3 regions of the Neobacillus sp. 114 genome follow, and region 2 is predicted to be linked to each of the others. Evidence: riboswitches for the same ligand, from Rfam matches in the RefSeq annotation. Region 2 holds a riboswitch; each other region holds the start of a gene.
What was found. Region 2 has a riboswitch for cyclic di-GMP ahead of QNN06_RS16335 (hypothetical protein). Riboswitches for the same ligand answer to the same signal wherever they lie in the genome.
Positions count from the first base shown of each region.

Region 1: it holds a riboswitch for cyclic di-GMP, as region 2 does, so the genes downstream of both, QNN06_RS28085 (OmpL47-type beta-barrel domain-containing protein) here and QNN06_RS16335 (hypothetical protein) in region 2, are expected to answer to the same signal.
Region 3: it holds a riboswitch for cyclic di-GMP, as region 2 does, so the genes downstream of both, folE (GTP cyclohydrolase I FolE) here and QNN06_RS16335 (hypothetical protein) in region 2, are expected to answer to the same signal.

Region 1 is NZ_CP126144.1:5,714,871-5,726,021, reverse strand. It holds gene QNN06_RS28140 (YaaR family protein) at 1-67, shown strand, start outside; gene QNN06_RS28135 (flagellar hook-basal body protein) at 82-936, shown strand; gene QNN06_RS28130 (flagellar hook-basal body protein) at 942-1,715, shown strand; gene QNN06_RS28125 (PilZ domain-containing protein) at 1,761-2,204, opposite strand; gene flgM (flagellar biosynthesis anti-sigma factor FlgM) at 2,349-2,630, shown strand; gene QNN06_RS28115 (flagellar protein FlgN) at 2,623-3,084, shown strand; gene flgK (flagellar hook-associated protein FlgK) at 3,097-4,530, shown strand; gene flgL (flagellar hook-associated protein FlgL) at 4,565-5,443, shown strand; gene QNN06_RS28100 (flagellin N-terminal helical domain-containing protein) at 5,602-6,339, shown strand; partial or broken gene QNN06_RS28095 (flagellin) at 6,684-6,797, shown strand; gene QNN06_RS28090 (endonuclease) at 6,850-7,773, opposite strand; cyclic di-GMP riboswitch class I at 7,991-8,083, shown strand; gene QNN06_RS28085 (OmpL47-type beta-barrel domain-containing protein) at 8,169-11,151, shown strand, end outside.
Region 2 is NZ_CP126144.1:3,332,434-3,343,584, forward strand. It holds gene QNN06_RS16300 (HPr family phosphocarrier protein) at 126-389, shown strand; gene QNN06_RS16305 (MFS transporter) at 515-1,783, opposite strand; gene QNN06_RS16310 (hypothetical protein) at 2,092-2,892, opposite strand; gene QNN06_RS16315 (methyltransferase domain-containing protein) at 2,924-4,105, opposite strand; gene QNN06_RS16320 (potassium channel family protein) at 4,283-4,993, opposite strand; gene QNN06_RS16325 (permease) at 5,184-6,077, shown strand; gene QNN06_RS16330 (TIGR03943 family putative permease subunit) at 6,091-6,969, shown strand; gene QNN06_RS16335 (hypothetical protein) at 7,040-7,255, opposite strand; cyclic di-GMP riboswitch class I at 7,285-7,368, opposite strand; gene QNN06_RS16340 (metallophosphoesterase family protein) at 7,608-8,825, opposite strand; gene QNN06_RS31395 (alpha/beta hydrolase) at 9,163-10,104, opposite strand; partial or broken gene QNN06_RS31400 (flavin-containing monooxygenase) at 11,131-11,151, opposite strand, start outside.
Region 3 is NZ_CP126144.1:5,680,245-5,691,395, forward strand. It holds gene QNN06_RS27890 (methyl-accepting chemotaxis protein) at 1-142, opposite strand, end outside; gene QNN06_RS27895 (class I adenylate-forming enzyme family protein) at 159-1,595, opposite strand; gene QNN06_RS27900 (hypothetical protein) at 1,592-1,831, opposite strand; gene QNN06_RS27905 (alpha/beta hydrolase) at 1,821-2,909, opposite strand; gene QNN06_RS27910 (ATP-binding protein) at 2,884-3,840, opposite strand; gene QNN06_RS27915 (SDR family oxidoreductase) at 3,858-4,580, opposite strand; gene QNN06_RS27920 (6-carboxytetrahydropterin synthase) at 4,580-5,395, opposite strand; gene folE (GTP cyclohydrolase I FolE) at 5,409-6,026, opposite strand; cyclic di-GMP riboswitch class I at 6,136-6,224, opposite strand; gene QNN06_RS27930 (2-hydroxyacid dehydrogenase) at 6,628-7,596, opposite strand; gene QNN06_RS27935 (DMT family transporter) at 7,902-8,804, shown strand; gene QNN06_RS27940 (PilZ domain-containing protein) at 8,860-9,201, opposite strand; gene QNN06_RS27945 (sigma-70 family RNA polymerase sigma factor) at 9,458-10,171, opposite strand; gene QNN06_RS27950 (MinD/ParA family protein) at 10,230-11,099, opposite strand; gene flhF (flagellar biosynthesis GTPase FlhF) at 11,059-11,151, opposite strand, start outside.

The DNA.
Region 1 (11,151 bases), 2.4 Mb from region 2:
GACATCTGTAGAACTTTTGGAAAAAATTGGCGAGATTAAGGGATTATTAGTCAATATATATTTGTAATTAGGAGAGGAGCAATGTCTATGTTAAGAGGGATTGATACCGCTGCATCGGGAATGATTGCATTGCAGCGTAAACAGGATGCATTAACCAACAATCTGGCGAATGCCGAAACACCTGGATACAAACAGGATGCTAGTCCATTAAGGGCGTTTCCGGAGCTGCTGCTCGAGCGTATCCATGATAAGCAAGACAATCAATTTGGCCAGCGTCCTGTGATTGGATCGTTAACACTAGGGGTCTATAATCAAGAAACATTGCCTTTGTTCAACCAAGGAAGTCTTGTCAGCACGAACCAACCCTTTGATGTGGCGATAAATGACCAGCAGCTTGCACCTATCATGCAGGATAACAAACTGATTAAGCCTTCCGCTTTCTTCGCTGTTCAATCGGGCGATGGCGGATTCCATTTGACACGTAATGGCCAATTTTCGGTCAATGCTCTCGGGCAGCTGACGACTTCGAATGGAGAATTGGTTTTAGGGAGAAATGGTGCCCCAATTATGGATCCAGAGCTGACTTTGGGCGATGTTTTGATTCGGGAGAATGGAGAAATTATTGTTCATCCAGATGATGCGGGCCGGGCAAGAACAGTAGGCTCGCTAGGAATGGTCCTTGTTAACAATCCTAACCAGCTAGTGAAAGAAGGAAATGGCCTGTTTCAACTAGAAGGAGCGAACCTGGGGATGATTGCCCAAACGATTCCTCAGGGTGTAACCATGCATCACAAAATGCTGGAACAATCCAATGTCGACCTGCCGCAGACCATCTCCGAAATGATGATGAACATTCGGCAATACGAAGCCAATCAAAAGGTGCTGCAGGCCTATGACAAAACACTTGAGCAATTAAATTCGATAGGAAGGGTATAATTTTGATGAATACATCTTTTTCGATTGCATCAACAGGAATTCGAGCATACCAAGGCAAGCTCGATACGATTGCTAATAACATCGCCAATGTGGAGACGTCAGGCTATAAACGGAGAGAGGCAGCTTTCACCGATAATTTGGCTGTTTCCATCCAAAACCAGGCAGAGCAGCAAAAAGAAACGGGGCGGGTCTCACCTCCTGGTATCCGAACCACTTTCGGTTCGCGGATGGCTTCCACTTCCATGGATGTATCTCAGGGGGCTCCAAAGGAAACTGGTCAACCTTTCGACCTGATGCTAATTGGAGATGGGTACTTTCAGGTACGGAGAACGGTTGGAGATACAACAGAAATTATGTATACAAGAAGTGGAGCCTTCCAGCAGACACCTGTGGGGAATGGCCTGCTTCAATTGGTCAGCCCTCAAGGCGATATCCTGCTTGATCAAAATGGGAATCCGATTGAAGTGGGCAGCGGGGAGGAGTTCCGGGTGCTGGCCGATGGCACGATTGTAGGGAGCAAACAGAAAATTGCGGTTGTAACGGTCGATAACCCGCAGCTATTAAAGAATGAGGGGGGAGTCTTCCTGCTGAATAGGGCCAATGCTGCATTAACCAATACTTCGTTTGAAATAAAACAGGGATTCCTTGAATCTTCGAATGTCGACCTCAGTCAAGAAATGACCGATATGCTGAAGACGCAAAGGGGATATCAGGCCAATGCCAGGGCATTAAGCTATGCCGACCAAATGATGGGAATCGCAAACGGAATCATACGCTAATAAAAAAACGCTCGCAATTGAACTGCGAGCGTTTGGCTTATTATCTTATTGGGCTTCACGATTCTTTATAATTCGTAGTTTCATATGCAGGCGATTCTGCTCATATGTCGGAACATTGATAAATTTAATACCATATTGGTAACAGTTTTGGCCAATGTTCCGTTTCCACTTTACAATTCCTTCGAAAATAAATGTTTCATCCTGTAATTCGAAATATAACATCAGCAAAGATTTTTCGCATAAGTCGTCGGTTTTCGCTTCGATTCTGATTCCGTCGGAACTGATGTCTCTGATCGAGCCTATTTGTCTGGAATCGGACAGTAAAGGCTGGAAGTCGCAAAATGTGTTATTAAATTTTAAGCGAAAGGACTCGCGGCGATTGGGAGAAAGGACTGATTCATCTGGATGTCTTGCTTTTGTTCTCCTCAGAATGATGAAAAGCAAAAATAGAACTATAATAGCGATAAGGCCATAATAATACGTTGGCATCGTTTTCCCCCCCATGGGATCGTTTTGCCAAAAATCATAGCACTTTTTGCCTAGAAATAAAAGGGGGATTTTTTTACCCCTAAACAAATGAGTTGATACTGCCGATACATGGTAGTAGAAGCATGGTTAAAGGAGCGGACTAGTATGAAAATTAATCAAGTGAATCCCGTTAGTCGGATCGGTGCGGCTTATCAGGCCTATCAAAAAAATAATGAACAGCCAAAAAAAGCGGACGGCGAGAAGAAAGCTCAATCGGAGAAAGTAGAAATCTCGACTGAGGCCCAAAAGCAGCTGCAGCTGGAAAAGGACGCAAGAATTGAAAAATTAAAGAACCAAATTGCAAATGGAACATACCGGGTAGACGGTGAAAAGGTAGCTGAAAAATTATTGGCATACTGGAAGTCCGGAGCGAAAATCGATGAATAAGCTGACGGTTATTTTGCAAACCTTGGCAGACCTTCATGAATCACTGTTAGATACGGCAAAGAAAAAGCAGCGGATTCTTATTGATGGCGAAATCAACCCATTACTTGCGATTTTGTCTGAAGAAGCAAAGCTGGTTAAAAAAATCAAAGAGGCGGACCAAGTCAGGACCTCTTTACTGGGAGAGCAGTCCTCGCTATCAGAGTTAATTGCACAGCAGCCGGACGGGGCTAAGAAGGAAGAATGGATTTCACTCCATCAAAAATTAAAGCAACTGATTGTAGAACTTGGGCAAGTGAATGAAACCAATCAGCAATTAATTAAGCAATCTTTGGCTTTCACAAATTTTATGATTGAGCAGATGCTGCCAAAATCGGAAGATGCCGGTGTTTACAGTTCAAAGGCACAATCGAAGGAACCTAATGATTCGGTACGATTATTTGATGCAAAAGCATAGGGGAGAACAACGATGTATTCAACCTTTCATGGTTTAGAAATTGGAAAAAGATCAATCTTAGCCCAGCAGACGGCCCTCAGCACAACGGGACACAATATTGCCAATGCCAACACGGTAGGATATACAAGGCAGGATGCGGTATTGCAAGCTACCAATCCGTTAGCCTATCCAAGTAAAAATAACGGGACGGCTCCAATGACAATGGGGACCGGGGTGGAAGTAACGGAGCTTAAGAGGATTCGCGATGGATTTCTAGATCAGCAATATCGGAAGGAACAGCAGAAGGCCGGGTATTGGGAAGCGACGGCATCAGCCCTTTCGAACATTGAGTCTGTCTTTAATGAGCCATCGGATTTTGGCATGAACAGCACGCTCGATCGCTTTTGGCAAAGCTTCCAGGAGCTGGCGAAGAATCCGGACACCTTAGCAGTGAGAACGGTAGTTGTGGCAAATGGAAAAGCCGTGGCCGACAGCTTTCAATCGATTACAGCTGGGATTGAGCAAATTGAAAAAGATTTGCAGACCCAGCTTAACGGAAAAGTAAGCGACATTAATTCTTCAGCAAAAGAAATCGCGGACTTAAATAAGCAAATTGCCCTCATGACGGCGAACGGGTATCAACCAAATGATTTATTGGATAAGCGAGATCTTTTACTAGATAAGTTATCAAAAATGGTCAATATTCAAGTTGCGACTGATCAAACTGGAATGGTTTCCGTTAATGTAGACGGTGTTGCTCTTGTGAATGGCAAGGATTCATTTGAATTGTCGGTAGACACGCAAACAGGTGAAGCGGCTATTTCCGGAAATCAGGTTGATTTGGAAGGCGGAGAAATTAAGGGATTGGTAGATTCCCTCATCGGTGCCAGCCCAAATAGTATCTCTTCCCTTCGGAACAATCTCGATTCATTAGCGAAAACCATTGCGGAGCAAATGAATGCCATCCAGGCTGGTGACGATGCAAGAAATTTGGATGATATAAAAGCAGGGACACAGCTGGAAAAGGTTTTATTTTTTGTAGATAAAGATGATCCGACACAGCCTCCCAAGGATGCTGCTAGCATGATTGTTAATCCGAAATTGGTGGATTTCCCTGCGAAACTGGCTGCGGCAACATCCAATTCGATTGGTGATGGCTCGAATGCTGCGGCGATGGGGAATCTTCAATTTTTGAAGGTTGATATCGGTGGGAACAATACGACGATTGGTGATTTTTATCAAATGGTAATCGGCAATCTGGGAATTGGTGTGAATGAGGCGGAACGTTATCGCGACAATGCTAATATGGTTTCCCAACAGGTCGATAACCGCAGGCTATCGGTTTCAGGAGTATCAATTGATGAAGAAATGACGAACATGGTTCGGTTTCAACAAGCCTATAATGCAGCGGCCAAGTATGTGTCAGCTGTAAATGACATGTTAGATACATTGATCAACCGGATGTAATGACAGAAGAGTTTGGCAGGAAAGAGGGTTTAGTATGCGTGTAACGGCACAAATGGTGACGCGGCAATTTAACCAAAATATGAATAAAAACAACCAGGCGATCTATTCCCTGCAACAGCAAATCTCGTCTGGAAGGAAATACGAAAAAATATCCGATAATCCCTTGGAAGCAATGAAAGGATTGTCGCAGCGAACTTCATTGGCGCAGATTGAGCAGTATCAAAAGAATGTGCAGGATGGGATGGACCGTATGACGGCTGCGGATGATGCACTAGGGAATGTTACAAACGTCCTGCAACGGATTCGGGAATTAACTGTTCAAGCGAGCAATGAAACAAGTAGTGAGAGCGATAAGAAAGTGGTAGCCATCGAAATTCGTGCTCTCAAAGAACAATTAGGAACTATCGCGAATACAACTTTTAACGGAAACTACATATTCTCTGGCATGGATCAAAACACTGCGCCTGTGAAGGATGGGGTATTGCAAAATGTAGGACAGTCGGCAATGAATTGGGAGATTGGCAAAGGGGTTTCAGTAAATGTCAATGTTAGTGCCGGCTCGGTATTTGGATATCAAGTAGATGGAAACAACTTATTTGAAACAGTTGAGGCTCTGGCACAAACATTGGAAGGCGGGCAAAATCCCGGTGATTTATTAGCGTCGATTGATCAGCAAATGGATCATGTTTTAACGCAGCAATCGATTGTGGGTGCCAATACCAATTTACTTGAAATGGCAGCAAATAAGCTTGACCAATCCAACTTCCTTCACACAAAAATGCTATCCAAAACAGAAGATACGGATATTGCTAAGGCCTATATGGAACTGTCGACACAACAGACGACGTTACAAGCATCGCTTGCTTCAGGGGCGAGAATCATGCAGCAAACGCTGATCGACTTTTTAAAATAATAGATTAATGAACCGAAACTCGTCTTTGACGAGTTTTTTCTATTTACCTTAAAAAACTACAAAAAATATTTTTCTCATCCTCTCTACACAATAAAAAAGCTGTCGATACATAGGTGTAGAGAGGGAGAAATTCCTTAAAATTAAAGGAGGAACACCAAATGATTATCAATCACAATATTGGTGCACAAAACACCTACCGTCAATTATCTATTAACAATTCAAACCAAGCGAAAAATATGGAAAAGCTTTCCACGGGATTAAGAATCAATCGGGGTGCTGATGATGCAGCAGGGTTATCAATTTCCGAAAAAATGCGAGCACAAATTCGAGGATTAGATCAAGCTTCAAGAAATTCTCAAGATGCAGTTTCATTGATTCAAACTGCAGACGGAGCATTAAATGAATCGCATGCTATATTACAGCGAATGAGAGAACTAACTGTACAAGCCTCAAGTGATACTAATAGTGGTAATGAAAGAACAGCAATTTCCGGTGAACTTACACAGTTAGCAGCAACACTTACTGATATCTCTGGAACAACAAAGTTTAATGGGCAAAATTTATTAGATGCCTCTGCGGGAGCAGCTGGTGATGGAAAATTGACCATTCAAACAGGGGCTAATAATGGTGAAACATTTGATATTGATCTTTCAAATGTTGATTTGAAAACAATAGCCACTAATGTTTCGACCATTGACGTTTCAGATGCGACAGCAGCTGCAGCATATTTAACCACACTTGATACTGCAATTCAAGATGTATCCGATGGCCGTGCGTATTTAGGTGCTGCTCAGAACGCGCTAGAGTACACTGTTAATAATTTAAATTCAAGTTCTCAGAATATCCAATCTGCAGAATCTCGTATCCGTGACGTAGATTATGCTTTAGCTGCCTAAGTAGTGACAAGCACAGTCGTCCTAGCTGGTAACGGCTAGAGAGTATAATCGGGTGAATTGCTGGAAAACCCTAAGAGCTTTTCTTGCCACAACGTAGTTGGAAACGACAAGCGTGATGGTTTGAAAAAAGAAAAGATTGGGCAATCAGCAGCCAAGCTCCTGTCTCGAAAGAGTGGAGAAGGTTCAACGACTAGGATAGACCATCTAAAGCGAAAGTTATGATGATGAAATCCGTAGGTGAAGCAATGACCATCAGCGTTGCGAATCCGAAGTGCCCGACCCCTACTAGAATGCTAGAGGGTGAAGATGTAGTCTAGTCATTTGTGAAAGCAAATGTTCGCACGATGGCGAAAGAAGTGGTGGAACAAACTAAGAACTCAATTCTTGCTCAAGCTGCACAAGCTATGTTGGCTCAAGCAAACCAGGCTCCGCAGGGAGTACTTCAGTTATTACGTTAATATTTTTGGAAGGGACCCCAGGAAAGTTGGGGTCCCTTTTCATGTGTATGTTTTAAATTAAATCAAATTTAAAGCAAATTAATACAATTTGACTATAATTTAACCCAGTCTTTTGTTTGATATTGTCCAAGTAGTACCATTGTTTATTGTTAAACTTCACTTGATAGGTTTTTTTGGACTGTTGATTTCTTAAGAAGCGGATTTTCTTATTATAGAACTCTAAATATGATTCTCTATAGTCAATCATTTCATAAAGATAAGGAAGCTTATCAAGTTGCTGGTTAATCTCAGAGGTTGGCTTATTGATGAGTAGATTATCAGGAAGATGAACAGTGGTTATTCTTGGAAACTTTTTTGTAGCTCTTTCATTAAACTTTATTATTTTTCTATCCATTGAAGAGTGTAAATAGGGGCAAATTAATCTATTAAAATATATAATTTGAGGCTGATCATAAAGGATTAATCGATTCTGGCCGTCTATTGAAAAATGTAAGTGGAATTTCCCTCTTAAAATATTTATAAGCTGTAGGTTTTCATCAGGAGTAAAATTATCAGTCGATAAAATAATTTTTCTCGGAATTCCATTTTCCTCTTTTAAGTGGCCATCGTCCTGATACCACCATGCCAGAGTTTCTTCGTTTAAATAAGAATCTTTAAAGGGAAAAGGGATTTGTTTTACCCTTTCAGGATACCAAATCCTATCTAATTGAGTAATAATTTCATTTGTTCTAGATTGAACATAGTAACATTCAGTAAAGCCTCTTTTAATACGTGTATCATTTACTTGTTTATATTTAGGAGAATTAAGTGGAATAAAATCTTTTAATTCATTAAAACAATAGTTTGCCCATTCAAAATCTTCCGCTTTGTGTATAAATTGAAATCTTGGTTTCCTGCCCTTTTGACGAGTGAAGCATCCATCACCAAGTAATTTGCCACAAATTTTAGAATAAAAGCATTTATTTGCTTCAAGCATCTTTTTCGCCTCCAATAAATACGAACCTATGTTCCCAATATAGCAAAAACATGTAATTTTATCAAATAAGACAGAATTCAAAATTTAGTCAATTTTCATTTTTGCTCTCTATTTTACCAGGAACATGCCGATACAATATATATCTAGCTATATGTGAGGTGAAAATATATAGAAGTTGCTAATAGTTAGCTGGGGTTATTCCCCACTGTATAAAATCAAGTGAAAAGGGCAAACCACAGGAAACTGTGAGACGCAAAGCCAAGGGCCTGAAAAGCAAATTCTTTGATGCGAATGGCAGCCGGCTACCACAAGAAGACATAGTTCTTATATTCTATGAACCTTCTTCTGGGTTCTTTTTATTTGCCTTTTTTTACACGAAAGGTAGGTCTATTGTCATGTTTAAAAGAGTGTTTAACATTCCGACTTTTTTAGTAGTATTGATGCTTATGTATCAATTGGCTTTTCCAATTGGAAATACGATGGCATCTGCTAGCACCACCAGCTTGTTGCCGCCTAGTAATCTAGCTTATCAAACCATTACTCCTGATGACGGAAAGCTGACATGGAGTAGTGTGGTTGGGGCGACTGGATATAAGATTTATGAAATTAAGGATGGTCAGCTGGTTCTTTTAGGTAATACTGCCGCATCCAGTTACAACTTGAATAATCTTGCTGAAGGTTCTTATCGATATGTAGTCTCAACGATAAGTAGTGAAGAGGAATCTGGACCTTCCTCACCAGTTAGTGTAGATATTATTTATCCAGGCATGTTGGCACCATCCACGCTGACCTCAACGATTCGAAATGGAAATGATATTGTTCTTAGTTGGGGCGCATCCCAATATGCAGAAAAGTATAATGTATACCAAATTTCTAAAACAGGTGAAAAAACACTTGTAACAGCAACAACTGCTAGATCATATACGATTTTAAATGCACCGGAAGGATCGTATACTTACGCTGTCTCATCAGAAAATGATCTATATGGTGAGTCTCCAACTACTGACATAGTAAAGGTCGATTTAATTCATCCGGTCATGACTCAGCCGGCAAATCTATCATTTACGATTTCAAATGGAACCGATGTTACGCTTAAATGGCAGGCAGTTGATTATGCCAATAGTTATAAAATCTATGAAGTAATCGATGGGCGGCTAAACCTGAAAAGTACAGTTACAGGTACAAGTGTAAAATATAGTAATTTACCTGCAGGTGACTATACTTATAAGGTCTTTTCCTTTAGTGATCGGTTCGGAGAATCTAAAGAAGGTAGCCAGGTGGCATTAACTGTAAGTTCCATCGTAATAGCTCCTCCAAGCAATCTAAACTACAAGATTCAAAATATTAACGATGCAGTAATTAGCTGGGCAACTGTTCCATATGCAACTGGATATAAAGTATATCAAGTGGTAAATGGGGAGCGAATTCTAAAAAATACCGTGACTGGAACATCGGTAACCTATACGAACCTTTCAAGTGGGAGTTACGAGTATGAAGTATACTCCTATAGCGATCGCTACGGAGAGTCTGAAGTTGGAACGAAGGTTTCTTTTTACATTGATACTTACAAAATGGCCGCTCCAGCCAATCTTTCTTATAAAATTCAAAACGGAAATGATATTGTTCTAAACTGGAGTGCTGTGGAAAATGCTACAAGTTACAACATCTATAAAATTACCGATGGGCAAAAGGTTTTAGCAAAAAACGTAACAGGAACTTCTACCACTTTTACAAATCAAAGTGCTGGAGATTATGTATATGAGGTTCGCTCCAATAGCTCCCGTTTTGGAGAGTCCGAAGAGGGAACTCAAGTTTCTTTAAAACTTGAACCAGTTATTATAAATGCACCTGATAATGTTTCATATGAACTGCGTAATGGAAATGATATTTTCCTTTCATGGGGTACCGTAGACTATGCTACAGGCTATAATATTTATCAAATTATCAATGGCGAAAAAGTATTAAAAAGAACAGTAACGGGAACGACAACTACATTTGTGAGCATGCCGGAAGGAGATTATTCATACGAGGTTTATGCAACTAGTTCTCGTTTTGGAGAATCAAAAGTAGCGGTCAAAGTGTCACTTGCGATTGTTTTTCCAGTATTGAATCCTCCGGCAAACGTGATTCAAACGATTAAAGATCCAACATCATTTACTTTAAGCTGGGATGCTGCTGATTATGCAACAAGCTATAAGGTTTACCAGATTGTAGACGGACAAAAAGTATTGAAAAATACTGTAACAGGTACATCCGTTTCCTTCTCCAATATGTATCCTGGTCAATATGATTATGAAGTGTACACATATTCCAGCCGTTTTGGTGAATCGAAGGTAGGTAGTTCGATTACAGCTATATTAGATGGGCAGACATTACCGGATCCGACTAATTTAACCTATACCATAAATAATGGAAATGATATTTACCTAAAATGGAATGCAGTTCAATTAGCTACCAGTTATAAAATCTATCAAATAGTTGATGGGGAACTTAACTTAAAACGAACAGTAACAGGAACTGCCACTACTTTTACGAATGTTTCTGAAGGGAATTTTATCTTTGTAGTTAAAGCCTATTCGACTTTATTAGGAGAATCTTTAAACGGTGCAGAAGTAAATGGTTCCGTCGTTTTCCCTGTTATGGGCAAACCGGAAAATGAAACTGTTACTATTTCCAACGGGAATGACATGACCTTAAAGTGGAACCCTTCTACCTATGCTACAGCCTATAAAGTCTATCAAATTATTAATGGGGAAAAAGTTCTTCAAAAAACGGTCACGGGAACTTCTACAACCTTAACTAATTTGCCAGAGGGAGATTATACCTTTGAGATTTATTCCTACAGTGACCGCTTTGGAGAATCTCCAGAAGGCAGCAAAGTAAACGTAACAATTGTATATCCGGTCATGCAAGCGCCACAAAATCCAACCGTTACGATTGTGAATGGGAACGATATTTCATTACGTTGGAATGCATCGACCTATGCAACTGCCTATAAAGTCTATCAGATGATTAATGGTGAAAAGGTATTAGTAAGGACTGTAACGGGAACTGCGTTCACATTCACTAATATGCCGGAAGGGGATTACCACTATTTTGTACATTCGTACAGTGACCGTTTTGGGGAATCACCAGAAGGAAGCGAATGGGCGTTCAATTTAACTTGGCCAGTGGTCCAGGCTCCAGTTTTAACAGGAACGGTCTTTAATGCCAATAATATTACCCTTTCGTGGGCTGCGGTAACATGGGCAAATGAATATCGTGTCTATAAAATTTCTGGCGATAAAAAGGAATTGATTTATAAGGGCACTGCCCGCAACTATAATGTCAACAATCTGACGGAAGACACACATTCCTTTGAGGTAACTGCATTTAGCA
Region 2 (11,151 bases):
ATTTTATGACATAAAGCGAGTATTCATTTAAAATTCTTAATAATAAGGGGTACACTACCATACTTTTATAAAGAAGTGATTGTTTCTTTGTCAAGAAATAAGAAAGTTTAGAAAGGAGAGTTTTTATGATGCAACAAACTGTTGAGCTTAATAATAAGGATGTTCTAGGCCTAAAACCTATTACTCAATTAGTTCAGGAAGCTTCACGATTTCACTCCGAAATTTCTCTTACTCACAAAGGCCGAAAAGTGAATTTGAAATCATTGCTTGGTGTAACGACACTCATGTTAGGAAACAAACAAAAAGTGACTATAGAAACTTCTGGTCAAGATGAAAAGGAAGCACTAGAACACTTATTGAAAAGCTTGAATCGTTTAGCTGACACATAGGACGTTCCTTCTTCCTCAAAATTTTTTAAATATAAACCGTGCCTCCGCTTCAACTCCTGCTTTTAAAATCAAAAAGACAACCTTATTGGTCGTCTTTTTGTTTAGTTAACTCCAGTTTACCAATCTCATTGTCCTGTAGTTACGTTATGCTTTTCTCCAAACTTGATCGGCTTAGAGAACGATAGACTTTGAGGTAAAGTTATCGATGCCAAGCTGGCTAGAAGCGCAAGGATACCCGCAGCACTGAACGAAAATAGATGCGTTCCAAACACTTCGTACCCCCATCCGCCTAGGAAGGAACCAATTGCTGCTCCAATTTGATGCCCTACAAAAAATGCTAACCCATTTAAAATTCCCAGCAACTTTACTCCATATAAGTCACCTAATATCGCTGTGGCCATGGCGACTGAACCGGCCCATACCAATCCTCCGATAATGGAAACAAGAAAGAGCTGCCAAGTGTGGGCTGATAAAACAAGACCAAAAAATCCAAGTCCTCGGACAAAAAACACTAAAAATAAAATATTTCTTCTCGGAAAACGGTCCGCGAGCTGTCCCAAAAACAATGTTCCAAAGATCGCGACAATTCCAATCAAACCTACCCCAAAGGAAGCGGTCATTGGCCCAAAATGGTGATCCATCAACATAGGAACCCCGTGCGATCCTAATAGATTCATCCCAAATCCACAAGCAAATAACACAAAAACAATTTTCCAATAGGTTGTTGTCCTTAAAGCATCCTTCAATGTGATGGTTGCCGGAGCTTCCTGTCTAGTAATTCCGCTGGCCTTGCCCGGACTATCGGCCTCTTCCGGGACATCTTCCCGCATGATAAAAATCGCAGAAGGAAGAATAATAAATATAAAAATTCCTCCAAAAAATAAAAGTGTATTTTTCCAGCCGACAAGGCCGATCATCCATGTTTCAACGGGTGTCAAAATCGCAATACCCGCCATTCCTCCGGTCGTCAAATAAAAAAGGACCTTCCCTCTTTGGCGGACAAACCATTTGCTAACAATCGGAGATAAGGTGATATTGCTTAAAAAGGAAAGCCCTATCGACAGGAACACACCAAAAGAGAGGAAAAAGGAAAGCATCCCCTTGGAATAAACCGTCCATATCGTAGAAATACATACAATGGCCAACCCGATCAACAAAACAATACGGGTATTAAAAATTTTTAAAAGAAAACCTGCTAGCACCATTCCAATCCCATAAACAAGCATTCCGACGGAAACAACGAGCGAAATTTCAGTTCGCGACAATTTTAAATCTTCCATGATTGGATTTATAAAAGGTCCGATTCCCATCCTCATTCCTGTTGTAAGCAAACCGATAATGGATGCTGAAATGACAATATACCAGCCAAAATAGAGTTGTTTGTCTTTATTCATGTTGTACACCTGCTTCCATTTCACAAAAGAACCCAATACAAACGTACCTTAACATCACTTCGCATCCTTCCTTCGATAGCCATAAAAAGATAGAAATTCCACATCACGATCCAATTAATGATTTTAATATCATATCCCTTTAAGTAAACATTATAATTAACTATTCCGAAAATTACAAAATCAAAAACTATCTTCGAACACAAAAGTTTATTTTTTTAGGCAAATAAAAAAAGACAAACTTTATTAGATTTGTCTTTTTGGTTTGGAAAAATTCTTGATCTGACTACAATACCCGGATTGCCCTACTTTTATTTTTCAACTTCGACCAACCCATCTGCACTGAGAACTCGTTCTATTTGTAAAAGAATCTGTATAAATTCCTTATAATCGTGATAGATTTTTTCCTGAGAATGGGCTGTATTGTTTCGTAATTCCTCAATTTTCCTGAAAAATTCCTTGCATTGACTATTTGATTCAAAGCCCAGCTTCTCGACTAATTTTGGCGTTTTCCGAATGATCGTGCCTTTATCGGATAACTGTAAATTGTCCACCAAAGTCAGGGCTTCATTTGTTGCTAACCGCTCTTCCAAAAGCTCTTTAGCTTTGGTTAATCTTGATTCTGTTAACTTATCAGCCCAGCTGTCATCCGGATAAAATTCTTTAATAACTGAAATGATGTACATTTCCAGAAGTGAAACGAAACTGAAGGCTAGCATCCTTATTGGCTGCTTTTGTAAATCGGCCACCGTGACGATCCTGGTAACTTTGTTCTTTTCAAGGATAAAGGTGAATTCTCTCTCCTGAAAAATATCCAGCAAATCAATCAAAGAAGTGGAATCTGAGATAAGGTTATCGGCATGAAAATCCTCAACAAACTCACTTATGATTCCTTCTTTTTTTATATCTTCTCTTTTTACGTATCCAATAAGTTTTCCGCACTGATTAACCCCATAAATATCAAAATCGCGATCAAACATTTCCTTTTTAACAGCGACTGCATCATCTTCCGCTTCACATGTCTTGATCTCTTCTGAAAGCAATTCCACTGTCAGATTATTTTCATAAATATCTCTTAATTTCCGATAACCTTTTAGGGCATTGGATTTCAACCGTGACTCCCCCTTCCTGATAAATCAGCTTTTATTCTGGACGGTCTTTCAGGCTGTCGTACTTTACAATCGGTCCTAGGTGACTGAACTGCCCTGCTGCCTGCTCCATTAGCAACTCTGCCTCTCCGTATTTCCCAGCAGGAAGAATGTCCAAATGTCTATGCCCCATATTACCATAGCTATAAACAAGCAGAAAATCATTCGTTTCCCAAAGTTCAAATCGATACATAAACCAGTGGTTGGGCACAGCCAAATACTGCCCTGATTTAAATGTTTTCTCTCCTAGTCGGTGAAAGGCAAACTCCGCATTCACCGTGGTATATGATTGGCCAGCCTCTATTATGAGTGGCTGATTTTTCGTATATAGGTGTTCCATCCCTTCCAAAGTGGAAAGTCCTGTTTCCTTTTTTGTCGCTACAATGATAGGGGATTGCTTTTTTGTTCTAAAATCATAATAGTCGAGGATCTCACTGTCGCTCCATTGTACATGAAGATTTGCTTCTTTTAGCAAATTTGCCCACTTCCCGACATCTGCCGGGTTTTCCAATCGCTCACAAGAGAGATAGGTTCCGTCCGGAGTTAAAAAGAAGTCGACAATTTGTAAATACCAGCTGTCGCCGAACGTTGGTTTTTCCTTCAGGTGATCTGGCAGCGACCAATATTTTTGAATGAAAATGGGCCCCATAATCTCATGAAAGCTGCGTACCGAAATAATCACATCAAAAGAGTGCTTAGAAAAATGATCGAGGAGCTCCATAAAGTCAATTCTATAAAAGCTTACATTAGAAAGGCCTAGCTGCTTGGCCAACCGCTTGGCACACCGGATTCCATTTTCGGACTGGTCGACCCCGATGATTTCCGCATCAGGAAAAAGCTTAGCATACCAGCATGCCGACAATCCATTATCACACCCGATTTCCAAAATTCTATTTGGCTTTAATTGTTTTTGCTGGCTTACCCAGGTGAGCAATGACTTGTGAAAGGACATCGTCCACGATTCTGCTGCTAAACTAAATGCCAGAGTTTGATTCTTCACATCATATATGTTCCCTTTCCTTTTGCGGGAAATAAGCGGTTCCAGTTCCTCTGCCAAGACGGAATCAACAGCAGTGACGTGCTTCCAAAAGGCGAGCTTACTTTTGCATTCTTTGATTCCGAGTGAATTAAAATAGTCGTCAATATTGGGTTTCTTTTGTTTCGTCTCAATTGACATACAATTATCTCCAGTTTATTAAAATCATTACTTATTATTAGGACTTGGTATTAAAAATAGTTAGTATAATATTAATCGTTTTTTATTATTTTTTCAAAAAATTTTATCAATCAATATTGAAAAAGTGCCAGGGACGATCAACAGGTTGGTCGTTCCTGGCACTAATCAGGAAAAGCGTTAGCTCTTCTTTTGTTCTTCTTGATAAGCCTTCAACTGCTCTATCATCACGAGAAGCTCTGGTTCACTAATGGTTGGGTAGTCGTCAATTTTATCTCTTACGTATTTCAATTGGTCGGGCAGATCCGTTTTTTTATTTGAAAAAAGCGAGGCAACCGTTCCTGTTACAACACCTATTAAACCGATTCCGACGAACATAAGTACACTTGCAATTAATCGTCCAACAGTTGTCTCCGGGTATAAATCCCCATACCCTACCGTTGTGGTGGTCACGACAGTCCACCACAGGGCATCACCATAGCTGTCAAAGCTAGGTTCAATCCAGGCCATTGGAATGGCTGTCAGAAATAACAACGCAATAACGGTTATAAATAATTTATCAAAACGGTATTTTTCAATCAAAAGATCTAGAAGCGAATTATTTCTTTTCACTACGAGGATGAGCCGGACCAAGCGGATAAGGCGGATTAAACGAAGGGTTCTAAATAATTGATCGACGGGTATTAGTGCAAGTAGTTCTATCGGGTGATTCTTGACAAATCCCCATTTATTTTTGCTTAACATCAACCGTATCACATAATCGACAGCGAAAAGCCCCCATATAAACCAGCCCAAAACATAATCTTCCCGCTCGGGCAATTCAGCGGCCAAAGAAAAAATAATCAGACCCGCTAGCAGACATTCATAAACAAAACCAATCTTCCTTTTCAACTTACCTCCCCCCTTTCTAAAAGAAATTCCCCATTTACCTAATTAATATTAAGGGAAAAGCTTAGTAGAATACAAGGTTTAATGATGCATGGGGACGGTTCTCGTGCATCACTTCCACTTTTGGAAATAAAACATATAACTATTTGTCTTCCTATCTGTTATAATTGCTATGTTTTTTTATAGCTTTTTCATTTCAGGAGGTTCTCCTATGAATCAATTATTGCAATTAAACACGATATTTATCAGTATCATAATAGAAGCAATTCCTTTTATTGTGATTGGAGCTTTTGTGGCGGCTTTAATCGAAGTATTTGTGTCGGAGAATATGATTGTTCGTATCATGCCGAAAAATAAGATTCTTTCGGTAATAACTGCTAGTTTAGTAGGCGCAATATTTCCAGGCTGTGAGTGCGGGATTGTTCCCATTACGAAAAGATTAGTTGAAAAAGGTGTGGCCCTTCCCGCCGCGATTTCGTTTATGCTCACCGGTCCGATTATCAATCCGATTGTTCTTTTTTCAACGTATATCGCCTTTGGTAATAGCTGGACGATGGTTTGGTATCGAGCTGGGTTTGCCATCGTGGTTTCTATCTTAGTTGGGATTGTTCTTTCTTTTGTCGTTAAAACAAATCAATTGAGAATGAACGCTGACGAACATGTTCATGTCCATGACCATTCGAAACAAAATACGAAGCAAAAATTGGTCAGTGTGATCACGCATACCATCGATGAATTTTTCCACGTTGGAAAGTACTTGGTGATGGGTTCGTTAATCGCTTCAGCGATGCAAACCTATATTCCGACTTCGACATTGGCGACTCTTGGACATTCAAAAGTAGCGGGTGTTCTTGTCATGATGGCGCTGGCGTTCATTTTGTCAATTTGTTCTGAAGCGGATGCGTTTGTTGCTTCGTCTTTCAGAAACACATTTTCACAAAGTTCAATTGTGACGTTCTTGGTGTTTGGTGCAATGGTTGACATCAAGAACCTGCTGATGATGTTCGGAACGTTTAAGCCAAAATTCGTCATCCTGCTTGTTTCGTTAATTTCAGCATTCGTATTTATCGGGTCATTACTACTGTAAAGGAGGGGGAAAAATGTTTCGCGTCGTGATTTTATTATTGTTTACCAACTTGTTTTTCTATTTACATTTATCAGGAAACATTTCTAAGTATATCAATATGAAGTATTCCTTTCTTTCCTACAGTATGATTTATGCGTTATTTTTCCTGACTATTGTAGAAGGAATCAGATGGTATCTTAAAGAGAAAAAGTCGGAGAAGCAATTGGAATGTGTTGAATGCCATCATGATCATGCACATGAACATGATCATGACCATAAAAAACCGTCGTTTGGGAAAAAACTAAAAAGAACAGTTTCTTATACGATGATTATTCTTCCCGCTTTGACAGGAGTGTTTTTGCCGGTTGCGACTCTTGATTCACAATTAGTTAATGCCAAAGGATTTAGTTTCCCTACATTAGAAGACGGGGCCGACCGTTATGGCATGCACCAAATTTTAAATCCGGACATGAGTAAATTTATGGGTCAGGATGCGTTTACGGAATTGGTTAAAAAGGAATTCAAATCGTATAAAGGAAATGACCATATTACCCTAACAGATGAGGACTATTTAAAAGGTCTGGAAGTCATCTATAACTATTCCGGTGAGTTTGTTGGGAAAACCGTAACGATGAAGGGTTTTTCATATAACGGTCCGGGGTTAAACGGCAACCAAATCTTTTTATTCCGGTTTGGGATTATCCACTGTATTGCCGACTCTGGTGTGTTTGGGATGATGATTCAATTCCCTGAAAATGTCCACATTCCAAATGATCAGTGGTACGAGGTTACGGGAACGGTGGACACGATGTATTACCAGCCTTTTAAAATGAAAATCCCTATTTTAAAAGTGACGGATTATAAAATTATTGAGCAGCCAAAAGATGCTTATGTTTATAGGAATAGTTTTTAATATAAAAAAGAAAGCTCCAAGCACTTTAAAAAGTCCTTGGAGCTTTCTTTTTCGAGTGGCTTCTCCACCTCTAATCAGAAAAGCCAGAGTGGAAAAACGTCTTTTTTCTATCGTAGCGTTCTAAGGCAACCAAAAATAACCTTCTCTTCAACAATTCATTTTCTAACAATTTATAATTTTTGTCTGCCATTTTTAGTAATGCCGTTATGTACCCCTCTATAATATTTTCATCACTAAGTTCCACCACATCCAATTCAAATTCTTTGTCACAAGCATAAGTAGTCAAATTGAAATCCCCCTAAAATATCTACTATTTTAGGCAGCTCAGCCATCGTAGTTACAAACCTTAGACCTGAAGCTTTGCGTCCCAACCTTTCGAGTGGTTTGCCTTTTTCTAAATAAACTAATTATTTATATTATATTACAATTTTTTCAAATATTACATAACAAAAATTTTTTCTGGCAAACATAACCAAGAAAAGTGACAGTTTTAAATTTGTTTCCATTGTTAACATCCCTGCCAGCTTTCGTATTGGCAGGGATGTTAAATAAAACTATAATTTTTTTAAACGTCCAGTTTGGATTTGAATTGATTACGTTATGAAAAAAATAATCGAATTGAATTCAATTCCTAAGATCTATCTTCTTACCACTTTTTCATTCTTTTTGCCTTCATCTATTGGCCCAGGTGCAATACTTTGGTCATTGGCTGTCAAATCGATGCCATAATCTTTAGCAAACACCATATGAGTTTCCACCAGCACGTCCTTTGAGTTTTCGTCTAAATTGAAAACCCTGGCACCGCGCAATCTGTTTCGATCAGCCCCCGAAAGGCCGTATGCACCAAAACCAGTGCTGCCGGAATAGCCGAGCAGGATTCCATAATAGTTACCCATATAAGTATTAACGTGGTCATGACCGCAGAAGACCCCCTTGACATCTCCTCTTTCCAGCATAGCTGAAAACATTCCGCTGTTGATTGGCCCCGGACATTCCTCTTCATTTCTTTCTCCAACGATTTTGTGTTTGTTTACAGCATTTGCGTGATCTGCATCCGTTCTTCCGTCCACACTTCCGAACCACATAAATCTATGTTCCCAGAGTGGGATATGAATAAATACAAGCGATGGAACCTTGTGCCCCCATTGCTGCTCCAGTTTTTTCGATGTCTCATAATACCAGCTGACCTGGTTCATACGAAGCCAGTCCCATGTCGGGTATCCTTGAAAATTTTGTCCCGCAATCGTTTGAGGGGCATATCTTCCACTGTCAAGCAGCCAAAGGTTGAATGCCGCATCTGTACCTTTAGAATTTTTGATAAGAAGATTCATGTTTCCAGTACCCGTAATGTCTTTAACCCCAGGTGTGTTCATATTGTATCGGTAAGACATATAAATGCCCAACATGTCCTCCTCATTTAGGCCGCTTTTCGGAGTGGAATCCTCATCATGATTTCCGTATGTAATGGCCCACTTAATCCCTCTTTGCTCCATCGGCTGCGCCACATTGTTGATGGCTTGTTTCATTTCGGTAGGGGTGTCACAGCCCCCAGTGATGTTGTCTCCGTTAAGGACCACAAAATCCGGTTTCTCTGTATCAAGGACTTTTTCCATAAGCTGTATGGTACGGCGGTCAATATTTTCATCATCCTGTGTATCATTAAACTGCACGATCTTGAATTTTCCGTCTGGATTAAATTGAAGTTTCATATCATTATTTAATTCGGCATAAGCTGTCCCAGTAAACAAATCTTTTGGAAGGCCAGCTGCTCCCAGTGTTAAGGCGAGTGTACCTATTCCCCCTATTTTAATAAATTTTCTTCTGTCCATCTCCTTGTGTGAATCTAAATTACTCATAGCAAATCCTCCTCAAGTTTTTATGTGCACAGTTTAAAAAATATATCTATTAATAAAATAGCAAGGAGATTTTAATTCTCTATATGGCTTTTGTAAATTATTGATTATAAATTGGTAAAGAATTCAAGACATAAATAAATCCACCTGAGCCCAGCTACTCGAGGTGGATTTATTTTTATTAAATTCGCAATCAAGGTCAGTTGTTTCACATAAAAAACATGTGATTGGGCCACCCTGTTTTCATTTGACTATTTATTACTTATGTCACTTTTACAATGGTTATAAAAAATATTTGTCCCGTCCAGTTATGAGTTAGACTCCTAAATCAGCATTCTATCTATATAGTTTTTACAGCACTAAAAGCTTGCTTCAATGCATTGGCCGCCTGGTTGATGGCGTTATGCGCTTCTGCCAGCACCCCTGGCATCCAGAAGAAGCCGTGAATCATTCCGTCATAGCGAGTCACTTCCACCGGTACACCTGCTGCTTTCAGCCGTTCTGCGTAGGCTTCCCCTTCATCGCGCAACGGATCAAAGCCTGCCGTAATCACCAGTGCTGGCGGAAGGCCGCTTAAGTCCTCTGCCAATAAAGGCGAAGCATACGGATTTTGACCATCCTCTTCATTTCGAAGATAATGATTCCAGAACCAGACCATTGTATTCTTTGTTAAAAAGTAACCCTCCGCATTATCACGATAAGAGTCCGTGTCATAAGCGTGATTTGTGACAGGATAGATGAGCATTTGATAGGCAAATGAAGGGCCTCCCTGTTCACGAGCCATCAAAGCCACAACTGCAGCAAGGTTTCCGCCGGCACTGTCACCGCCTACGGCAATCCGCTCAGGGTCCACTTGAATGGATGCAGCATTTTCCGCTACCCACTTTGCGGCCGCATAAGAATCCTCGGCAGCAGTCGGGAATTTGTGTTCCGGCGCCAAGCGGTAATCGACGGATACGACAACACACCCGGCTCTGTTTGCTAACATACGGCAAGGTACATCAACCGTATCCAGGTTGCCGATGACCCAACCTCCGCCATGGTAGTAAACCAATGCTGGGAATGGCCCTTCACCCGCCGGCGTGTAAATGCGAACAGGAATTTCCCCTTCAGGCACAGGAATCGTCCTGTTTTCTACTTTGGCTACCTCTTCAGGAGCACCTGCTAATAGACTAAAGTCACCCATCCTGGCAAGTTCAGGAGTAAGCAGCTCCATTGGCGGCGCACCGGCGGACTCTAATTGTTTTAAAATAAACCACGCTTGCGGATCAATGTTTGACATGAAAAATCCCTCCTTCACTTTGCTATCATCTGTGCTATCATGTGCTAGCACAGAAGTAAACCCTTCATAGCCTCTTGCTGCAATATCATCACAAATGATGCGATACAATCCAACTCCTCCGGCAAAGGCAAGGAATCCGCGCGGCTTGCCGTCGATATTCGCACCCATGTACCAGGAATCTGTTTTAGTTAGCAGAGACATGTCGGCAATAGCATGGCATTGCTGGCTCCAGAATGCTTCCGCCTTTTCAGTGGCCTCAAATGCTTCCAAATGATGCTCACGAAGATAATCAATGCAATCAGCAACCCAATCCACATGCTGCTCAATCGAAACCATCATGTTGCTTAGAACCGATGGGCTTTGCGGACCGGTCAGCATAAACATATTCGGGAAGCCGGAAGTGGCAAGTCCAAGATAGGTCTTCAACTCTGAGCCATCTGCCCACTTATCCTTGAGTGAGACATCGTTTTTTCCACGAATATCAATTTTAAATAAAGGTCCTGTCATGGCATCAAAACCAGTCGCAAACACAAGGACATCTAATTCATACTCGTTGTCTGTCGTCTTGATTCCATCTGGAGTAATTTCCATAATTGGCGCGGCCTTAATATCAACAAGTGAGACATTTTCTCGGTTGTAGGTTTCAAAATAGTTGGTATCTATGATAGGTCGTTTAGTGGCGTAGTAGTATGTCGGCATTAACTTTTGTGCTACTTCGGGGTCATGAACAATTTGTTTAATCTTGGAGCGGATAAAGGATGCGGCGGTTTCATTCGACTCTGGGAGCATGGCTATATCATTGTAGTTGTAGGTAAGTGTAAATAGTCCGCCCTCTTGCCAGGCTTTTTCATATAAACGTTCCCGTTCTTCTGGGGAATCCTCCAGGGCAGACCGCATTCGAGGTCCATACGGTACACCGTGCTGCGAGTAACGCATGAGTTGTTTAGTCTCATCATAATTTTCCCAAGTCTTCCTAATATCCTCTTCCTCAAGGGGATGATTTTGTGCCGGACAGCTATATTGCGGTGTCCGTTGAAAAACGGTGAG
Region 3 (11,151 bases), 2.3 Mb from region 2:
CTAACGCTACGTCAGACTCAATTTTCTTGCTCAAATATACATATTGAAATACACTCGAACAACTTAGAATAATGATAAGAACGATCAGCATTCGGGTTGTAAATTGTCTTTTTAATGTACTGCTAGCTTTTTTTGCTGCCATAAATTCTTCCTCCACGCTAGACCAATGATTTTAATTTTACTTTATCAACCTTCCCATGAGTTAAAGGGAGCTCATCTACAAATACCACTTTATCCGGGATTTTATATGCCGAAATTCGACCTGTGCAATAGGAACGAATATCTTTAGCCGTTACCCCTTCAGCTACCACGAAAGCCACCACTTGTTCACCGTATATTTCATGGGGCGCTCCTGCTACTGCGACATTTTTCACCCCATCTATAGATGATAAGAAGTTTTCCACCTCACTGGAAACGACTTGCATTCCACCCTTCTTGATTACATCCTTCTTACGCCCTATGATCTTGAATGTCCGATCAGAAGTGAACTCTACTAAATCGCCTGTCTTAAACCAACCATCTTCAAAAGCTTCTTGTGTTAATGACGGACTATTATAGTATTCAGTGAACATACCTCCCGTTTTTATCCATAATTCATCATCCATTATTTTAGGCTCCGCCCCTTTTACTAGGGAAAGTTCTATCTCTTCTGCATCCTCATTGATCAACCCATCTGCAATAGGGCCTGCTTCTGAACTGCCATAGTAAGATAAAAATAGGCAATTTTCCATTAAAGGGAAGTTACCTACAAAGCTTGGTGTCACTTTCTCACCGATAACGCAAACTAACTCCAACCCTTTTAACACTTCGGGTTTTAATTTACTAGCAAAATTATAGATTGTCTTAAAGATAGATGGCGTTGTCGTAATCTTATTGCACTTCGTTTTCTCCATCGTGTCTATGATTTTGATAAGGTCAAATCCATCTGCAGTTACTAGTTTCGCCCCACCCCTTAGGACGGTGTTCATAGCCAATAACCCATAGACGGTGCTTGTTGCTGAATAAACAAATACACTGTCCGTTGCTTTTAATCCATAACTTTCAGCATAGCAATTAAAGATATGGTCAACTGCACTATCACTGAACACGATACCTTTAGGTTGACCTGTGCTGCCTGATGTGAATGAAATAAATCCCCCAGAGAGATTGGATACTACCTTGATAGAAGATCCAAAGGTATGCTCTTCCCATTCAACATAATCTTCTGAAGTGTAAATGGTTGTTTTTGTTTCTCTACCTTCTGCCCAATTCTTCATAGTAGTTGAAAAGGAAAAACCTGAATTCTCATTAATCGTAAAAATAATGTGCGGGTCAAGAGAATCTAATACTCTATGCAAATCATCATGTCTAAACTGCAAACTTAAAGGTACTACGGTACCTTTTAGTTTATTCACTGCTAGAAACAAAGGTAAATAACACTCAATTGAATCGATTAAAAGCGCAACTCTATACCCCTCTAGGTTTTTGAAACCTAACATTTCTTCATACTTAGCAACATTACCTTTTAATTCTCCGGCAGTGTAACTGCCATTTATATTGGAAAAAGATATATTATCATTGTCTATACCTTCTAGAACCTTACTGTAAAAACTCATTGCGTGGCCCCCTCCTTAACAATTGTGTATAAACCACCAACAGTCCCAACCTTATCCGCATTTTTAATAAAGAAACCAAATGGAATATGATAGTGTTCTGCCAAACTCGTGGTTAAATTAACCATTTGAAGTGAATCCACGTTTAACTCATCTTTCAGATTTGTTTCTTTGAAAACTTCGACTTGTTCTAGCTCAAGCAAGTCGAACATTGTTTTACAAAAATCATTAAATTTCATTGATATTTACCCCTCTAAACCATTCTGCAGAACGGCTGCGAATCTCACCTAATTTAAAATCGCAACAGTGACCTTCATCTTCATACGTTATGAAACGTTTTTCTTGTCCAAAACGGTTATAGACCTCCATTAACTCGTCACCGTCAATTAACAAATCCTTCCCTCCGTGAAATACGAGAATGTTATCAATCTCTGATACATTGTCAAAAGAAGGCATATGTCCAATGTCACTATCCACCAACACATTTCCCATACGTACTCTAAAATAATCTGGCAGTTTAATAGTTGATACATACTTAGTAGGTGGACTTACTGTTACTATTTTTGATACAAGTGGGTGTTTACTTGCTTCCATTGCCCATGCACCACCTGAACTTGTACCAAAAAGATTGATAGACAAATTAGGGAAGTTAGTAGCTGTAAACTCGATCAATCCCTTTGTAAATTGGTCCCAAGACTCAAAATCTGCCTTGTGACCATGTAAGAGAAAAGTTTCACCTTGACCTGTTCCATCAAAATTAATGACTATGAAGCCTTCTCTAGCAAAGTCTTGTTCATAGGTGCAAAATTCCTCCTTCGTAGAATCCCCCGGGATTACAAGGATAACGACCCCTGCAATAGAGCCGTTTGGGATGCGTACTCGACCTCCGTATTGTTTATCATTAAAGGTAAGGGTGTGACGGGTAATCTTGTCCTCGGACACATGATCCGCAAGGTCAAATTGTTCTAGGCATTGTTTATACCATTTTGCTCTGGCACCGTTAGGTTCTGGGTAAACCCACGAGGCAAGATTGTAATAAAGACCAGCCTTACGGTAGTTCTGTTCTGCTTGAAGAAAATCATTTGATTCAACCAAGCTTTTTGCTCGATTTGAATATTCTTGGGCTTTATTAGCTAATGTCCCTGTCCATCCGTCTAAAGATATCATTTTAGGCTTACTTTCTTTAATAAAATCTTCATCAATTCCATGTGCAATCCAACGATTCCAAAAGCCATTGTTCATCACACTGGCAAAAATGGTTTTTTCGATGATAACCTCTGTAGACATTTTCTTAAGTGGCTTTTGCGATTTGTTCACGTTCTTCACCCTCATTTTCCTTGAATATTAAAACAATTGTAGAACCGTTTGGTGAGGTCTCCAACAGCACGCGAGATGCTAATTTCAGCATTAATGTAAACCCCTGACCTAGCGATTTCTTGGTAGAATAACCCGCAGTTAAGACTGTATATGGTAGTATTTTTAGTGGGAAACCTGGACCTGTATCCTCAATCACGATACTGAGCGAATTGTCAGTCTTTGTAATTAGAAGTCTGCCATCCTTAGCGTGTTTTATTATATTAGTGACAGCTTCAGAGATTAAAAGGACATAGCTTAGAATTTTAGATTTCGGTATCCCTAATTTTTCCAAATCTTCTTTTGCTTTGTTTCTTACCCTAGGAATATCAGACTTTTCCACAACAGGCTCATTACAAATAATGGTACCTTCTGTATAAGGCTTTATTTCCTCTTCCCGCGCTAAAAGAAATTTTTGCTGACTTGCGGCATGGAGTACATCCCGGTAAACTTCCCATATTTTATCTTCTTCTGTTGCTTCCTTCTCATCGGGTGATTTTCGATTGAAGTATAAGTTTTGGTTAGACTTGATGATTTCATAGACTTCCAGTAATGCCTGATGGTTATTCCTTCCTAAATTCATTTGTTTTAAATTGAGATAAACATCCTCGTCCTTTTCAATCCAAGAAATCATTATATTAGCTAGATGGAAAATAAAGTCTTCTTGCATATCTAAATCTAATACTTCAATGTTTTTATGTAACACTTCGTTGATAAATACGCCTTTATTTGCCTGCTCTAGGTTCAATTGTTGGCCTAATTTATTAGCCACCCATCCAACTATTGATGCTCTTTGATGTTCTGCTATGGAGTCTATCGTTAACGGGATAGGCTGTTCTTCTTGTGTTGGCTGTGTCCCTTTTCCACCTATTAGTCTGTTTAGAAGCGGTTTCAACCTTTCTCCCTCCAGCCTTATAGAATCCCTAAAGGTGGCATGATTGTCACTTCGTCAACTACTGCTCCATCTGGCTGACAAAGAATAGATACGATGTGTCTTGCGATTGTTTCTTGTGGAATCATTTGATTAAAATCTGGATGCTGTGGGATATGATCCCAAAAGGATGTTTTAACAGAACCCGGTAAAATACTCGTTACATAGACCCCTTTGGATCGCAATTCTTGCTGCATGACCCTGGATAGCCCTAACAAGCCAAACTTTGATGCAGAATATCCAGAACATCCTTCTAATGCGGTTGTCCCTGCAATGGAATTGATATTGATGATTTGCCCGCTTTTGTTTTCAACCATGTGTTTGGCAAAATGTTTTGAAGTTAGGAAAGTACCTCTTAAATTAATGGCAATCATACGGTCAAAGTCTTCTGTTGATAAGTCTAAGAACGAATTAAAATTCCCATATCCTGCACAATTAATAAGTGCATCTATTTTTCCAAAACTTGATATCCCTCTATTCAGGAAATCTTTGATGGAGTTTTCATCTTCTACATCTAAATACTGTGCAACGACTTTGTTTGGTAACATACTCTCAGAAAACTCCCTGAGTTCTTCCGTATTTCTTGCTCCAATCAACAAATTGGCACCAAGACATGAAAGAAGAGCTGCTGATGCTCTGCCAATCCCTCTAGTGGCTCCTGTTATGGCAATATTTTTATCCCTAAGCGTATGTTCATTGAACATCAATACTCACCCTCACCAAAATACTCGAAATAATTCTTCTCTGTCTCCCATACGCCAACCTTATGCAGATCGGGTATATAAGGTTTTAAAAGCTTATATATTACCAATGCCAATACTTCTGATGTTGGATTTAATTCTTTAAACTCCTCTGTATCCAGATTTAAGTGCTTATGATCAAATTTATCCAAAACCTCGCGTTCTACAATTTCGTCCAAATCCTTTAAATTCATAATCATCCCAGTTTGAGGGCTTGGATTGCCCTGTACTTGTACATCAACATAGTAATTATGTCCATGGCCATTTGGGTTATTGCATTTGCCGAATAAATCTTTATTCTCTTGGTCTGAGAGATGAATACTATGTAATCTATGTGCGGCAGAAAAATGATATTTTCTTGTTAAATATGTCATGCCAGATAACACCCTTTCAGCTGATAGATAGTGATTTTCAAAGAGCCTTAGGCGATACAATTCGCACCCCTCGAAGGAATCTTTAATGGAATCCCATATATAATTTACGAGATTCTCAGTTGTTGGTATATTTTCTTTGAAATAAGGATGCTCTTTATCTAAAAATACCCCGTCTAACTCTTGAAGAAAGCTGCTAACGATTTTCTTGATATCTACTGTATTCACCACAATGCCTTTTTTTTGATCAAGGTTCCCTCGAACCATTACCTCTAATTTATAATCATGTCCATGACCATTTGGATTGTAGCATTTTCCAAAAGTAGCTAAGTTCTCCTCTTCACTCCACTCTTGATTATGGTACGTATGAGTCGCTGAAAAATCGACCCTTCTTGATAAATAGAGCACTGATACTCCCCCCTTAACTTCTTGCAATTGAACGTTCAAATTCTTCACAAAGTGCGATTGATTCAGCAAAAACACCTTTCTTAATGGTTGTTACTGTGGAAGTGCCTGGTTTCTTTACTCCTCTTGCACACATACATAAATGCTGTCCTTCAACCGTTACAATCACGCCCTTTGGTTTAAGAACATTCATGATTGCATCAGCAATTTGCTTGGTCATGCGTTCTTGTACTTGCGGACGCTGAGAAACTAACTCTACCAGTCTGGCAAACTTTGATAAACCAACGACCCTTCCATCTGGGATGTAGCCAACATGCACTTTTCCGAAAAAAGGAATGATGTGATGTTCACAGAATGTATAGTAGGTAATATCTTTTACCGTTACGATCCCGTCATAGTCTTCTTTAAATGTAGTTGTTAATGCTGATTCCGGGTCTACCCCAATCCCTTGAAATACCTCACGATACATTTTTGCTACACGTTTTGGTGTATCAAGTAAACCTTCACGGGTGACATCTTCACCCAATTCAGATAGAATTGTACGCATTGCTTCTTCGATTACCGCATTATTTGGTGTTGTAAAATTATTTTTACGATCATGATTGTCCCTTAAAGCTGTTTCAATTTTAAACATTGTCTAACCCTTCTCTTTTTTGTATTTTTTATTGAATTGCTTTTTCTAAAAAATAAAAAGGCTATCCAAAAAATAGGGATAGCCAAATAGACACAAATATATTGTATTTTCTGGCAACCCGACGATCATGGCCCTTTTTCAGACTTTAGACTCGTAGCTTTGCGTCCTTACCTTTCGATAAGTTTGCCTTTATCAATTCATTACTATTTTCATAGTATAATTATACTATGAAAAATCCAGCTTGGAAGAGTAAATTTAATAAGCTTTAATAAACTCTTGGGATTAAATGATTCAGACTTGTATCATGCACTGGAGGAATGTATTTAAGGGTTCCCTGTTATGCTGAGAAATAAAGTTGCGAAGCGGTACTTTTCGATAAAGGAGATATTGAGGATGTGGAGACCGTGGAAATGTATCAAATAATCCCACTTGAGTAGGCTTATAAAAATATTTTTCTTGTTTTGTAGGATGATGTCATCCAGGAACTCGCCGATCGGGAGATGTATAAAAATAAATTCGCCTATAAAACGCAAAACGAAGGGATATATGCTTTAAAAATAGGCAAAAAGGAGGATCCGTGTAAGGTCCTCCTTTTTTAAAATTAATTTCGGACAACGTTCGCTTTTCCTACATTCCCATTTAACACATGAATTAAATTGTCAGCGGCCATATGGGCCATTCCCAAGCGTGTTTGAACGCTGGCACTGCCAATGTGCGGGAGTGCTACTACGTTTGGCAGGGTTAACAAAGGGTTATTTAGCGAAACCGGCTCCTGCTCAAAAACATCAAGGCCAGCGCCCCAGATGATCCCGTTATTTAAAGCTTCGTACAAAGCGTCCTCATCAACAATCCCGCCCCTGGCCGTATTGATGAGAATTGCGTTCTTTTTCATAAGAGCTAATTCTTCTCTGCCGATAAGATGATGCACCTCGGCGCTGTATGGAAGCATGAGGCAGACAAAATCAGACTGATGAAGTAGGCCTTTGAGGTCAACGTACTCGATTCCGAGCTCTGCCTCTTTTTCCGGCTTGCGTGTTCGGCTATTGTAAAGAACCTTCATATCAAAGCCCTTCGCCCGTTTCACAAGGGCTTCGCCAATCCTCCCCAAACCAATAATTCCGAGGGTAGCTCCGTAGATATCCTGGCCGGTCATTTGCATGAGGGACCATGAGCCCCACTTTCCGTTATGTAATATGTTCGAGGCCTCCACCACCCTCCGTGCTGTGGCCATTAATAAGGCAAACGTGAGATCGGCCGTCGTTTCTGTCAAAACACCGGGTGTATAACCCACCTTGACACCCTTTTCAGCTGCAGCCTGGACATCAATATGGTTGTAGCCAACCGAGCAGGTGCTGACCACCTTTAGCTTTTTAGCCTGCGCGAAAACCTCTTTATCGATTGTGTCTGTGATAAAACAATAAAGGCCATCAACTTCTGCTACTTCCTTCAATAAGATCTCCCTTGGGACAGGGGTTTCTTCTTCTCCCCACATTCTTACCTCAAACTGACTTGAAAGCCTCCTATAGAGTTCTTCCGGCAGTTTCTTCGTCACATAAACCGTTTGCTTCAACCTTCACGCCACCTTTCAAGAGAATCGTATTTACTCCATTCTACTTCAAAATAAATTAATAGAACAAATTGAATCCTGAACCCTACCCTTTATTTTTATCCTTATCCTTACTAGTTGCTAACTAATTAGAAATCCCTTCGCAGTCGTGGGCCTTCAGCTCCGCCTTCAACCTAGGAATAAACGAGTTTTTCCTGAAAGGGTATTACAATGGAAAATAAAGGTCTACGAATTTCGAACAATATCTGCGATAATAGTAATAGATTTGTGAGAATTCATTCAAAACACCATCAAGGAAGGAAGCAGCAATGAAACAATCTATAAGTTCAAAATCCATCAGCCTGGCGCTCACTATATCCATTATTGCCATATCGTTTTCGGCTATCTTTGTGAAATGGTCCGATGCGCCGGCTTCAATTTTAAGTATGTATCGAATGTTGTTCGCTAGTTTGTTATTGGCCCCAATGGTTTGGGTCAAACGCAAGGAGTTTAAAAAAGTAAGTCCCAAGAATGGCGCCATGCTCTTTTTCTCCGGAGTTTTTCTGGCCCTGCATTTTGTCCTTTGGTTCGGCTCGTTAAAGTTAACCACGGTCGCAAGTTCAACCATCATTCTCGCCTTGCAGCCGATTATTTCACTCGTTGGTGGGTTTTTCCTTTTTAAAGAAAGAACCACCGCTTCCGCACTGGCCACAATGGGGATTGCAATTATTGGAGCGATGATGATTGGCTGGGGAGACTTCGGTTTAAGCGCTGATGCCATCCGTGGCGATATTCTCTCCTTTTTCAGCGTTATCGCAGTGGTCGGGTATTTATTTATCGGGCAAACCGTCGTGAAAAATATATCCCACTGGATATACAGCTTTTGCGTGTTTTTCTGTGCGGGGATTGTGCTTGTTGTTTATAATCTGTGGGCAGGAGTGCCGTTTCTCGATTATCCGCCAAAGGAATGGGGGATTTTCCTGTTGCTGGCCATAGTTCCGAGCCTTAGCCATGTGATTAATAACTGGCTATTAAACTATGTGAACGCCACAACCATTTCAATGAGTATTCTCGGCGAACCGGTTGGCAGTACCATTTTGGCAGTCATTTTACTCGGAGAGCGATTATCAGGATGGCAAATCGCAGGGGGCCTCCTCGTCCTGCTCGGCGTCTTCTTCTTCATGAGCAAAAAACAAAAAGCCGCCCCGCCAATGCAGAAAGCAGCTGTTTGAGCCATGGGGACAGTTCTTGTGCATCACAATAGTGATGCACAAGAACTGTCCCCATTCATCCTAGAAGTTGATTTAAAAATGCTCTTGTTTGTTCCGGAGTTTCAAAGTGGACGCCATACTGGAACAGGTCTTTAGATATTTCCTCTTTCCAGATTACTACTCCTGGAATGCTAATTTTATCCTCTAAGAACTCTGACTCTATCGAATAAATAATCTCTTGATCTAGTTCTAATTGTAAATTAGATACAAATCTTAACCCACCTGGACCAACATTTTCAATGATTATCTCAATATTCTCCAGATCTTCTCCCACTTTAACCAAGGTCAGCTCCGATTCTACTGGGTATTGAATTTTTACTCGCAAAGAATCGGCATGTTCATACAACTTTAAAGCCATTTGAATCCCCCATATGTATTATTTCCGACCAAACCATATAGAAATAAATTGTATTATAAGTAATTGTTTAATATTATTAACGGCACTTTTTTGCTAAAGTTGAGCCTTATGGCATATTTTTCTATAAAAATATTACAAATGTACCATTAATCGAAACCACCACAATTACTAATTCAAACAAAAATCCCCTGTTTATTATTCAAAACAGGGAACCAGCTACTTATGGAATTTTTGGAGGGAGATAGCCATGCGAATCTTAAATTGAAAAACCTTGTTCATCCATTGCCATTCGCAGCTTCTTAATGGCACGTGCATGGATTTGTGAGATCCGTGATTTGTGCACATCAAAGATTCTGCTGACATCGGTGAAACTTAGATTCTCAAAGTAGATTAAAGCAAGAATTTGTTTTTCTCTTTCTGGTAATTGGTCTATCAAGGAGGCTAGCATTTTTTTCCTTTCCTTTGCCTCAATCAGGTCATCTTGCCTCCCAAAATAATGATCTTCAATCTGATGATAAATGGAACTCTCTTGGTCCATTTCTTGTACAGGCCTATCAAGTGAATCTTGATGGATATAGGAAATCTGCACTAGTGCCTGCTCGTATTCCTCTACCTCCATCCCAATATACTCACTCACTTCTTGCTTTGTCGGCTTACGTAAAATGGATTGTTCCAGTGTTTCCAACGCTTCCCGAAACATCTTTTCTTTTTTACGTAAGGTCCTTGAAGCATGGTCTGATTGTCTTAAACCATCAAGGATAGCACCCCGTATTCTTTGAACAGCATACGTTTCAAACTTGGCCCCATGGCTTGCGTCAAATTTTCTGCTTGCATCCCATAATCCTACCAGTCCTGATGAGAAAAGGTCTTTTTCATCTACCTGGTCGGACAATTTTTTCTTCATTTGCCCAACTACCATATGAACCAACGGAATATATTGATCAAGTATTTCTTCACTACAATAATTCAATTGATAAGCCTCCTCACCAACACCACACTTATGCACTATATAAAAAATAAACCTATTTTTATTTATCTAGAATCCTTGTAAGTTTCCTAATAAACCCTTTTATTCCCCCGTTATCTTTAGGTTCCGGTGTTCCTGATACAAACCGTTCGGCCAGCCTCTTAATCGTTGATGAGGCAGATGAACGAGGAAAAGCAAGGGTAAAAGGCACTTGTTTTAAAACAGCCTGCATGACATAAGGGTCATCTGGTATGGCTCCAAATATTTTAATTTCCTTTTTTAAAAATGATTGCACAGCAGATTTAAATTTACTGGCCACTTCCATTCCTTGTTTCGGATTAGAAACGCGATTGATGACAAGTTGAAAGGACAACGACGGCCGCTGGCTGTGCAGCATTTTCACAACAGAATAGGCGTCAGCAATGGAAGTTGGCTCTGGTGTCGTCAGCAGGATGACCTCATCCGCGGATAGGTGGCATTGCTGCGATTCTAGAGTAAGACCAGCACCTGTATCAATAAGAATGATATCTGCGTATCCATGAAGTTTCTCTAATTCATGAAAGAAAAAACTCCTTTCATCCTCATCCAATTGATGAAGATGGTTAAACCCTGAACCGCCCGCTAAATATTCTAATTGATTAGGACCTTTCTCCAGCACATCCCAAATACTCTTTTTATGTTTAATCATATCTAGTAAATGATATTTTGGATTCAGCCCCATTAAGATATCCAAATTGGCCATTCCAATATCAAGATCAATCAAAACGACTTTCTTTCCTGCGGCAATCAAGCTTAGCGCAAAGTTTAAGGCAAAGTTAGATTTTCCAACGCCGCCCTTACCGCTCGCAATGGTGACGACTCGAGATTTACGACTATGGCCGGGTGTGGAGTTAGATAACTGTCTCAAAAGATAGGCTTGATCTTGTTGCATGTTCATCCACTCCTAGTATCTTTTTCGCCATAAACTCGGGATTTGCTGTCAT